3 regions of the Pseudoalteromonas espejiana DSM 9414 genome follow, and region 2 is predicted to be linked to each of the others. Evidence: predicted binding sites of a transcription regulator. Region 2 holds the regulator's gene; each other region holds the start of a gene.

Region 1 (3,273 bases), 1.4 Mb from region 2:
GTTAGTGCATGCTTGCTTACGTGTTATTGGCCGTAAAGGCTACGAAATGCTAATTGATCGTAGCATTAAAAAAGCTCATTACTTTGCCGATTTAATTAAAGCGGATGAAGATTTTGAGCTTATTTCGGAGCCAGAGCTGTGCTTATTAACGTATCGTTATGTTCCTAAAAAAATTAAGCAAGCCATTGCAGAAGCTGATGAAAAAACACGTATTGATATTTTTGCCTCATTAAATCGTTTTACAGCCAGTATGCAAAAACGCCAGCGTGAGTCGGGTCGCTCGTTTGTATCGCGTACACGTTTAACGCCTTCAAAGTACGATAACCAACCCACGGTTGTGTTTAGAGTCGTGCTTGCAAACCCGCTAACATCGGGTGTTATATTAAAAGAAATTTTGGCTGAGCAAAAAGAGCTGGCTAAGTCAGATCCGGTGTTTAAAAAGTATTTAAGTAAATATATGTAATACCAAGTTGCTTAATTAAGTGAGCTATTTTGAGGCTGAAAACGGTATTTAGTTTTTCTGGATAAATTTTAGCGCAGCGAACCTCATGCTTAGCTATCTAAACTGATTAAGTATTATTGCCGGTTTGTATAATAGCGATAAACATAAGAAAAGGCGCCAATTGGCGCCTTTGCTGTTTTTGATATAAATAAAATGAGTTATACCAATCCGCATCCATATTAGCTAAAGCAATTAGCTTTTATTATTTCAGTAATAATATGTTGTGATGGCTTTATTTTTTCCATTGCTAAAAACTCATCGGGCTGATGAGCTTGGTTAATAGAACCAGGCCCCATTACAATAGTTTCGCAGCCTAGTTGCTGAATAAATGGCGCTTCGGTGCAGTAGTTTACTGCAACGGCTTTTTCGCCTGCTATTTTTTCTGCCATTTTTACCAGTGCGCTGTCGGTGCTGCCGCTAAATGCAGGAATAGGCTCATGGAGGTCAATTACACTTACTGCATTTGGGTATTGCTCGTTTATATCTTTAGTGGCGTCTATTAGTAAGGCTTGTAAATCTTTAACGCTTAAGCCAGGTAATGGGCGCATGTCTATATGCATTTCACAACAGCCACAAATTCTGTTTGCGTTGTCGCCACCGTGTATATGGCCTAAATTAAGTGTGGGATAGGGGATTTCGAAATGCTCTACTGAATATTTATTCTTTAATTGCTCTTTTAAGATCAGTGATTTTGTAGTCACTTTATGCATTACTTCGATGGCGTTAAGACCACGTTCGGGATCGGAGCTATGACCTGAGCGACCTACAACTCTGATAGCGGTGCTCATATGCCCTTTATGAGTAAATACAGGTGTCATATCAGTAGGTTCACCAATTATACACCGAGCAGGTTTTAAATTAGGGTGCTTACAAATTTGCTGCGCGCCTGCCATGGTGGTCTCTTCATCGGCGGTGGCAAGTATTAAAATTGGCTGGGTTTGTTGTTTTTCATCAAGTTCACTAATTGCTTGCAGCACAAAAGCAAAAAAGCCTTTCATATCAATGCTGCCTAATCCGTACAGTTTATTATCTTGTTGCGTTAATTTAAATGGATCGTGATTCCAACGGCTATCATCAAACGGTACTGTATCGGTGTGTCCAGCAAGCATTAAACCACCATCACCTTGGCCGCGTTTAGCTAATAAGTTATAGCGGCCTTTACCGCCTTCTAATTCTATAATTTCACACGTAAAACCTAAGCTTTCGCACCAGCGGGCAAGCAGTTCAATTACACTTTTATTGCTCATGCACAGGCTATCTTCTATTGCACTAATAGAGGGGGCTGCAATGAGTTGCTGATACATAGAGATAAACGATGGCAAAGACATAAAAAAATCCAAAATAATTATTCAATTTAATTGCATAACAATATAAAAGTATTTATGATGAATATCAATTCACTTTTTAAGCATAAATATATTAAGTATAGCCATGAAGATAATGCGACGATAATCAACAATTCATTAAGCAAAGTATTAACTAGCATCTAAGCTAGTGTAAGCGAACATCATACCTATTTAGTAGTAAATTTATAAAACGAGTAACAAATGAATGTAGTGATTATTGGCGCAAGCGGTTATAGCGGCGCAGAGTTAGCAAGTTTAATTGCTAAGCACCCTAATTTAACCTTATCTGGTTGTTATGTATCTGAGGGAAGTTTAGACAAACATAAATTGCTTAGCGATTTATACCCAGAGCATAGCGGATTACTTGACCTGCCATTATTACCTTTAAGTGATGCTGCATTTGATGATATTAGCACAAGCGCTGATTACATCTGTTTATGCACTGACCATAAAGTAAGTGTAGATTTAGCACCGCAATTTTTAGCCATGGGTAAAAAAGTATTTGATTTATCTGGTGGTTATCGCCTTGCTAGTAATGACGACTACGTAACTTTTTATGGTTTTGAGCACCAACACCCTGAGCTATTAAATGAAGCAGCTTACGGTTTAGCCGAATGGAATAGTGACGCAATAGCAAATGCGCAACTCGTTGCAGTGGCAGGTTGTTACCCAACTGCTGCGCTTAATGCGCTAAAACCACTACAGCAAGCGGGCTTGTTGAGCGACGATAAAGTTATTATTAATGCGGTTTCTGGTGTAACTGGCGCAGGGCGTAAAGCCAGCGTAGGTACTCACTTTTGTGAAGTATCGCTTGCCCCTTATGGTTTATTTAACCATCGCCATGGTCCAGAAATTGAACAGCACCTGGGTCATAAGGTGTTATTTACACCGCACTTAGGAAATTTCCCTCGTGGTATTTTAGAAACTATTTATGTACAGCTTAAGCCAAACGTTACCAAGGAAAACGTTTCTGAAGCTTATAAAGTACTTGCAAACGAGCCATTAATTCGTTTGTTAGGCGATAAAATACCGTCTATTAAAGGCGTAGCAAAACAGCCGTATGTTGATATTGGTTGGCAACAACAAGGTTCGCAGTTAATTGTTATGGCAGCCATAGATAATTTATTAAAAGGCGCTGCAGGCCAAGCATTGCAGTGTATTAACTTATCAATGAATTTAGATCACACAACGGGTTTAAAGGGAGCCTTTTAATGAGCACTAAAACGTGGGTAATTAAATTAGGTGGTGCAGTCCTTAATACTGAAAATGCAGCTAAAGCACTATTTGATGTGTTAAGCACAGAGCAAAATAACCAGTTTGTAATTGTGCATGGTGGTGGCTCGTTAGTTGATACCTGGCTAAAACAGGCAGGCTTTGCTAGTGCAAAACATCAAGGTTTACGTATTAGCCCGAGTGAACAAATGC
Region 2 (3,273 bases):
CAGGTGATTTATTCTAAAACAGCTAAGTTATTTGAAGCAGCTACTGGGCTTGCAGCAATTATAACCGAACAAGACAATAGCGTTTTAGATGCACTAAACTTATACGGTATGCATTTAGGTACTGCTTTTCAGTTAGTTGATGATGTACTCGATTACAACGCCGACGCCGACCAATTAGGTAAAAATATTGGTGATGATTTAGCTGAAGGCAAGCCAACTTTACCATTAATATATGCTATGCAGCACGGTAGTGATGAGCAAAGAGCGCTTATTCGTGATGCCATTGAGCATTGTAATGGTATGGACCACCTTGAGGCTATTTTAACGGCGCTTAAAGAAACCAACGCACTTGAATTTACCATGCAAAAGGCGCAACAAGAGGCAGAAAAGGCCATTGCGTGTTTAGACTTTTTAGCAGAGTCAGAATATAAACAAGCACTAATTAGCTTAGCGCGTATTGCTGTAGAGCGAGATCACTAATTTGGTTGCCCCCCTTAACTAACATTAAGGGTAATAATTTTCGAGCAATAAAAAAGCCTGCATAAGCAGGCTTTTTTGTGTATATCTTGGCTATTACGCCATGAAATCAACACCTTCTTTGATGTCTTTTTTCAGTGTTTCAAGCATATCGTTTTTAGCTTTTTCTTCAAATGCGCTTAGTTCGCCGTAAGAAAGAATTTCTTCTACGCCGTTTGTGCCTAAACGTACTGGGTGAGCAAAGTACTCTGCATCGCCATTTTCAACAGCAACGTATGCGTAATCTACTACTTCTTCACCTTGTAGGCCTTTAACTAAAGACATACAAAAACGTGCAGCAGCAGCACCCATAGATAATGTAGCTGAACCGCCACCCGCTTTAGCGTTTACTACTTCAGTACCTGCGTTTTGGATACGTGGAGTAAGTGAAGCAACTTCTTCTTCAGTGAAGCTTACGCCTTCAACTTGAGAAAGTAGCGGAAGGATAGTTGTGCCTGAGTGACCACCAATTACTGGTACTTTAACAGTTGCTACGTCTACGCCTTTAAGCTCAGCAACAAATGCTTCTGAACGAATTACGTCAAGCGTAGTAATACCGAATACGCGCTTAGCGTCGTAAGTACCTGCTTTTTTGAATACTTCAGCAACAATTGGAACTGTGCCGTTTACTGGGTTAGTGATAACACCTACTAACGCTTTAGGACAGCTAGCAACAATGCCTTCAGCTAATGTTTTGATGATGCCGGCATTTACGTTAAATAAATCCGCACGATCCATACCTGGTTTACGTGGCATACCCGCTGGGATAAGTACGATATCACAACCTTCAAGCGCTTTGTTTAAATCGTCTGCGCCAAAACCTGCTACTTTAACATCTGTAGGGATGTGAGATAGGTCAACAGCAACACCTGGTACAACTGGCGCAACATCGTAAAGTGATAATTCAGAACCAGCTGGTAAGCCTGTTTTTAATAATAAAGACAACGCTTGACCGATACCGCCTGCAGCACCTAATACAGCAACTTTCATTGGAATTCTCCGTAATTTGAGGTAGGAAATATTTGTGGCTCTTAAGATAATGAAATTAGCGACTAAAAACAAATTTATCCTGCTTATTTCAGGTATATTTTCGACCATAGTTGTAAACTTTGTTGGTTTATCGCAGCAAACTGGCAAGTTAACTAAACAACTGCTGCATAATTATTCATTTTTGTGTAGAATTTACAGCATAAATAACAAAAATGAATAAAGACTATGCAACCACAAGACAAACAAGAAGCACTGGTAAAAGCGTTTAAAGCGCTTTTAAAAGAAGAAAACTTTGGCTCGCAAGGCGAAATAGTCGAAGCATTAAAAGAACAAGGCTTTGATAATATAAGCCAAAGTAAAGTGTCGCGTATGTTAAGCAAGTTTGGCGCAGTGCGTACACGTAACGCTAAACAAGAAATGGTTTACTGCTTACCGGCTGAAATGGGTGTACCAACGGCTAAGAGCCCGCTACGCCAGCTAGTTATTGATATAATGCACAATGAGATGATGATTATCATCACCACCAGCCCTGGCGCTGCACAGCTAATTGCCCGCTTACTTGACTCGTTAGGTAAAGCCGATGGCGTACTAGGCACAATAGCAGGTGATGACACTATTTTTATTGCCCCAGCAAAAATATCTGAAATAGACATTACCCTAGAGCGCGTTCGTATTTTATTTGATACGGTTTAAAGCTGCTTTAAAAAGCCAATTGACGGCGCAAAAAACGCAGACCCCATATCGGCTTGAGTAAAATCAAGCCAATGGTCGTAGCACTCCCCTTCTCCTAAGCGACTAGCCAATACTTTTTCAAATGCACTGCCCGAAGCCGAACACGTTATGCTGAGCATGCCCTGCTCGTAAACATCGCCATATGGTATGCTTTGGTTAAGTAAAATAGCATGGCCGTTTTCATCAACTAACTCACTGCGCGTGGCGTGGCTTGTATCGACCTTTGGTTCAATTAAGGTGTTATCTAAACGCGTGCGGCCCATAATATGCTCTTGCTCGCTAAGAGAAAGATGCTGCCATACTGTAAGGTCGTGCTTGAAGCGTTGTACATGAATATAACTGCCTTGGTTTTCAAAGCTATCTGGCTTATTTACCAATGCAGTAACACGCTTTTGTCTTCCGTGGGGAGTATTTCCACCATAAATAAAACCGTTAAAGTCTCGGCCATCTAAAAATCTAAAATTACGGATTTGTTCAACTAGTTCTACATCGGGCGAAAACAGTTTTAAAATTTGCAAAGCAAATAGATGGTTTACATCTTCTCGGTCTGAGCGAATTTGTATAAATAAATCACAAGGCTGAACCCGCATCACAAAATCGCTGTGGTTAATATTGGGAAAGCTTTGTAATTCACTGGGAATGTATTCCGGTAGAATATGCGGCCAATATTGCGCGCCAATGGCAACCATGCACGAGAGCATGGCTTCAGAGAATTGATCATTAAACTCTTCTTCAATCGCACTGACTCGCTTAAGCTTTGCGCGCAACGACTCATCTTGGCCGTCAAATACATTAAAAAATAAATGCAAACCGTGTAAGTTTGCTTCAGCACAAATCCCAGATTGCGCTTGTGCCATTGTTATTCCTTAGTTTTATTCAAAACACAGTGAATAACAAATCAACTCATAGTTTGAAAAAATTCACTGTGTGCGGTTTTATTTTTATTATAACCGACTCATTAATATCAAATGATTGGCCATATTGAGCGGCAACTTCAATTTCTTGCTCTGCAATAATTAAACTGTAAATATAAGC
Region 3 (3,273 bases), on a different replicon from region 2:
CTTTGAGGCATATTGACGTTGCAGGCAAAATACAAAGGAGATTGCTGAGTGTTAAGGTTGAGGATGGGCTCGAGTAGCTTCAGTTTTGGCTCAAATTGTGCGCGGTACTTAAATTGCTTTTTACTTAAAATAACAAAATCTAAAATATCGTAGCGAGTGCTTATGAGTTTGTCTATTTTATCTAGGCTATCAATAATTAATAAGTTTTTTGATTCGCTAAAACCACGCTCCAATAAGTAATGATGACTAAAGTTATCGCGAAGCACCGCCGTTTTATATTCTTTTGCATCATTGAGTGTTTTTAAGCGAATATTACGTGATTTAAGCGCATAAATGGCAGAGTCAAAACTTTCAAGTTCGGCAACCCAACTAAATTTATCTTCTCGTTTAGGTAACCTTACAATTGAAAAAATACATGTATTAGTGTCTCTTAATACTGCGTTATAAGAGAGCGCCCAGCTGTGCGCCAGCATAGTGTATTTTATATCTGAGTTATCAAGTGCACTTTTTACTTTATCGACCGAGCGACCCGCTAATTGTCCGTTTTCATCAATATATTGAAAGTCAGGAAAAACCTCCGTAACAATAGTAATTTCAGCTGCATTAACCCTTATGCATGCAAAACACAGAATAAGTAAATACAACTTCATTTAATTACGCCTTTAAACTATGAATGGGTATAAACCAACTATAGTTGAGGGTAACCGTACCGCTAGTTTTTAGCCTAATAAACCTAGCCCTATACGCTGATAGGACTAGATTTTTTAAGTTTTAACTTACTATTTGTTCATTGCGCCAATTAAAAATGCAGAAATTTTAGCGCCCTCACGTAGCGTTGTTTCTGAACTTGATTGACCTACTAAAGAGCTGTCGGTAAATGGGGCTATTTCCATCATATCCGCGCCGGTAATAGGAAACTCATCAGCAATAGCCGATAAAATATCAAGTGCGTGCTGTGGGGTTAAACCGTTATCTTCTGGCGTGCCCGTTGCTGATGCAAATTCGGCATCTAGCGCATCTATATCAAAGCTTACATACACTTCATCTACCTTATCAGCTTTTAACTGTCCAATGGTTTCGGCAGCAACCGCTTTAGCACCACGTTCTATTATTTCAGCAGCCCAATGCTGTTTAACACCAAAGGTGCTTTCCCAATGCGCTTTTGGTTTACCGCTTGAACGTATACCAAATTGAATTAAATGATGCGGCGCCGGTAAAAATTCTAAAATATGTGTACACCACGAACCAAAGCATAAATCTATACCTAAACGCTCTACTAATAAATCTGTGTGCGCATCAAAGTGAATAATGGCAGTACGCTTACCTTGCTCACGCTTTGCTTTTAAGTACGCTTTAGTTAGCGGGTAGCTAATTGAATGATCGCCACCTATACCAAAAATACCCTTGTCTTTAAACGTTGCATAAAAGCTATCGCACACGTCTTCAGTAATTGAAAGCGGGCTTACGTAATAATCATCATTTTCATCACCGTAAAGGGCTTTTTGACAATTAGAAATGGTTGCATCGTTTAAGTATTTATCGTGCAATAAGTGAGGTATTACCCGTACATCGCCTAAATCGAATGAGTGACACTGCGGTTGTTGATCTATCAGCGCAGAGCGCACAAACAATGGCCCCCAGTTTGCGCCACGTAAAATACCACCACCACAATCTGAGCTAATGCCCAGCATAACCGCTTTGTGTGGCGAGTTTGGTAGCTCAGTTAAAGAGTCGCGCCAAAGCGTGTCTACGTTTTCACTTTGCCCATACAATTTATTACGTAAGGCCGCTTTGCGCTCTTTTGCGGTATTTACTGTAAATACGCCATCGCCAGGTGCGCATAAGCAGTGTTCTACTTTTCGTTTAAACGCGTCAAATTGTGTGCTCATAATAAATCCTATACTTGTGTATTCTTATTCACGTGATTTTGATTAGTTATGCAAAAACTAAAAAAGATTGAGTATTTGCAAATAACTTTTTTCTTGTTTACTTAATCGGCTTACTATTTTAGGCGCTGCTGTAGCACAAGCTACATATAAACTAACAAACAGCTCGTAACACATTGATAAACATTAATTAAAGCTAATAAAAACCACTTATTGATAAACTTAAATTATCACCATAGCAAATACATATAGGGTATGAATTAACAAGTCAACCACCCGATTTTAAACAGATTTTGCGCGTATGATTTAATATTCAGTGTTGATGAATAAACCTAGCATTTATCAGTATTTTTCAACAACGGACATACGTCCTGTACATCATTTACATTTGTCGTAATGATGCTAGATTGACAACAAATTTTTATAAAAGGCTTAGTTATGGAAAAGGTATTTCACTTAGGATTATGCATTGACGATTTAAAAGGGGCGCAGCTTGCCATTGTACCGGGTGACCCAGATCGTGCAGCACGCATTTCGCAATTCCTAGATAACCCAACCTGCCTAGCTCAAACACGTGAGTTTCATGTTTATTTAGGCCAGATGAATGGTCACTCTGTAGTGATTTGTTCAACCGGTATTGGCGGCCCATCTACATCAATTGCAGTAGAAGAGTTAGCGCAACTTGGTGTTCGTACTTTTTTACGTATTGGTACTACAGGTGCTATTCAGCCACATATTAACGAAGGTGATATTTTAGTTAGCCAAGCATCAGTGCGTTTAGATGGCGCAAGCCAGCACTTTGCACCGCTTAGCTACCCTGCTGTGTCTGACTTTTTTGCTACACAAGCTATGGTGCAAGCATGTAAAAACCTAGATATTGATTTTCATATTGGTATTACTGCATCGAGCGATACGTTCTACCCAGGCCAAGAGCGTTACGATACGCACTCGGGCTACGTACCAAAGTCGTTACAAGGTAGCTGTGAAGAATGGCAAAACCTAGGCGTGATGAACTACGAAATGGAGTCGGCGACATTATTTACAATGTGTGCAGCCCTTGGCCTTAAAGCTGCGTGTGTTGCCGGTGTGCTGGTAAACCGTACTCGTCAAGAAATTCCAAATGTTGACCACGGTGAAATCGAGAAAAAATCTGTAGCAGTGGTATTAGAAGCTGCAAAAGTACTATTAGGCTAATCCCTTCTTAGCACTTTAATTAAACGTATAAAGCACAGCAATTGCTGTGCTTTATTGTTTTTAGCTTAACCTTAGCTCTGCGCTTATCACTTCTATTTCAGGTAGGTTGTCAAAGCTTGCGAGTACGGCACGTGCCACACCACCTTGATTTTCATGACCTTGTGTTTCTAAAAGGGTAATTGCTTGTACCGTA

Evidence for each region. The regulator ArgR, encoded in region 2, controls arginine synthesis, uptake and breakdown. The targets are predictions, from matches to a motif close to ANTGAATANNTATTCANT.
Region 1: a site for ArgR is predicted at 1,887-1,904, ahead of argC (N-acetyl-gamma-glutamyl-phosphate reductase). Genes of this name have one in related genera too.
Region 3: a site for ArgR is predicted at 1,927-1,944, ahead of PESP_RS19135 (arginase family protein). Genes of this name have one in related genera too.

Annotation. Positions count from the first base shown of each region.
Region 1 is NZ_CP011028.1:955,321-958,593, forward strand. Features, by position in the region: gene panP (pyridoxal-dependent aspartate 1-decarboxylase PanP) at 1-463, shown strand, start outside; gene argE (acetylornithine deacetylase) at 682-1,830, opposite strand; gene argC (N-acetyl-gamma-glutamyl-phosphate reductase) at 2,050-3,060, shown strand; gene argB (acetylglutamate kinase) at 3,060-3,273, shown strand, end outside.
Region 2 is NZ_CP011028.1:3,251,948-3,255,220, forward strand. Features, by position in the region: gene ispB (octaprenyl diphosphate synthase) at 1-480, shown strand, start outside; gene mdh (malate dehydrogenase) at 574-1,506, opposite strand; gene argR (transcriptional regulator ArgR) at 1,732-2,199, shown strand; gene PESP_RS14775 (Dyp-type peroxidase) at 2,196-3,095, opposite strand; gene PESP_RS14780 (ABC transporter ATP-binding protein) at 3,142-3,273, opposite strand, start outside.
Region 3 is NZ_CP011029.1:500,494-503,766, reverse strand. Features, by position in the region: gene PESP_RS19140 (type 2 periplasmic-binding domain-containing protein) at 1-650, opposite strand, end outside; gene PESP_RS19135 (arginase family protein) at 780-1,889, opposite strand; gene udp (uridine phosphorylase) at 2,325-3,080, shown strand; gene cdd (cytidine deaminase) at 3,141-3,273, opposite strand, start outside.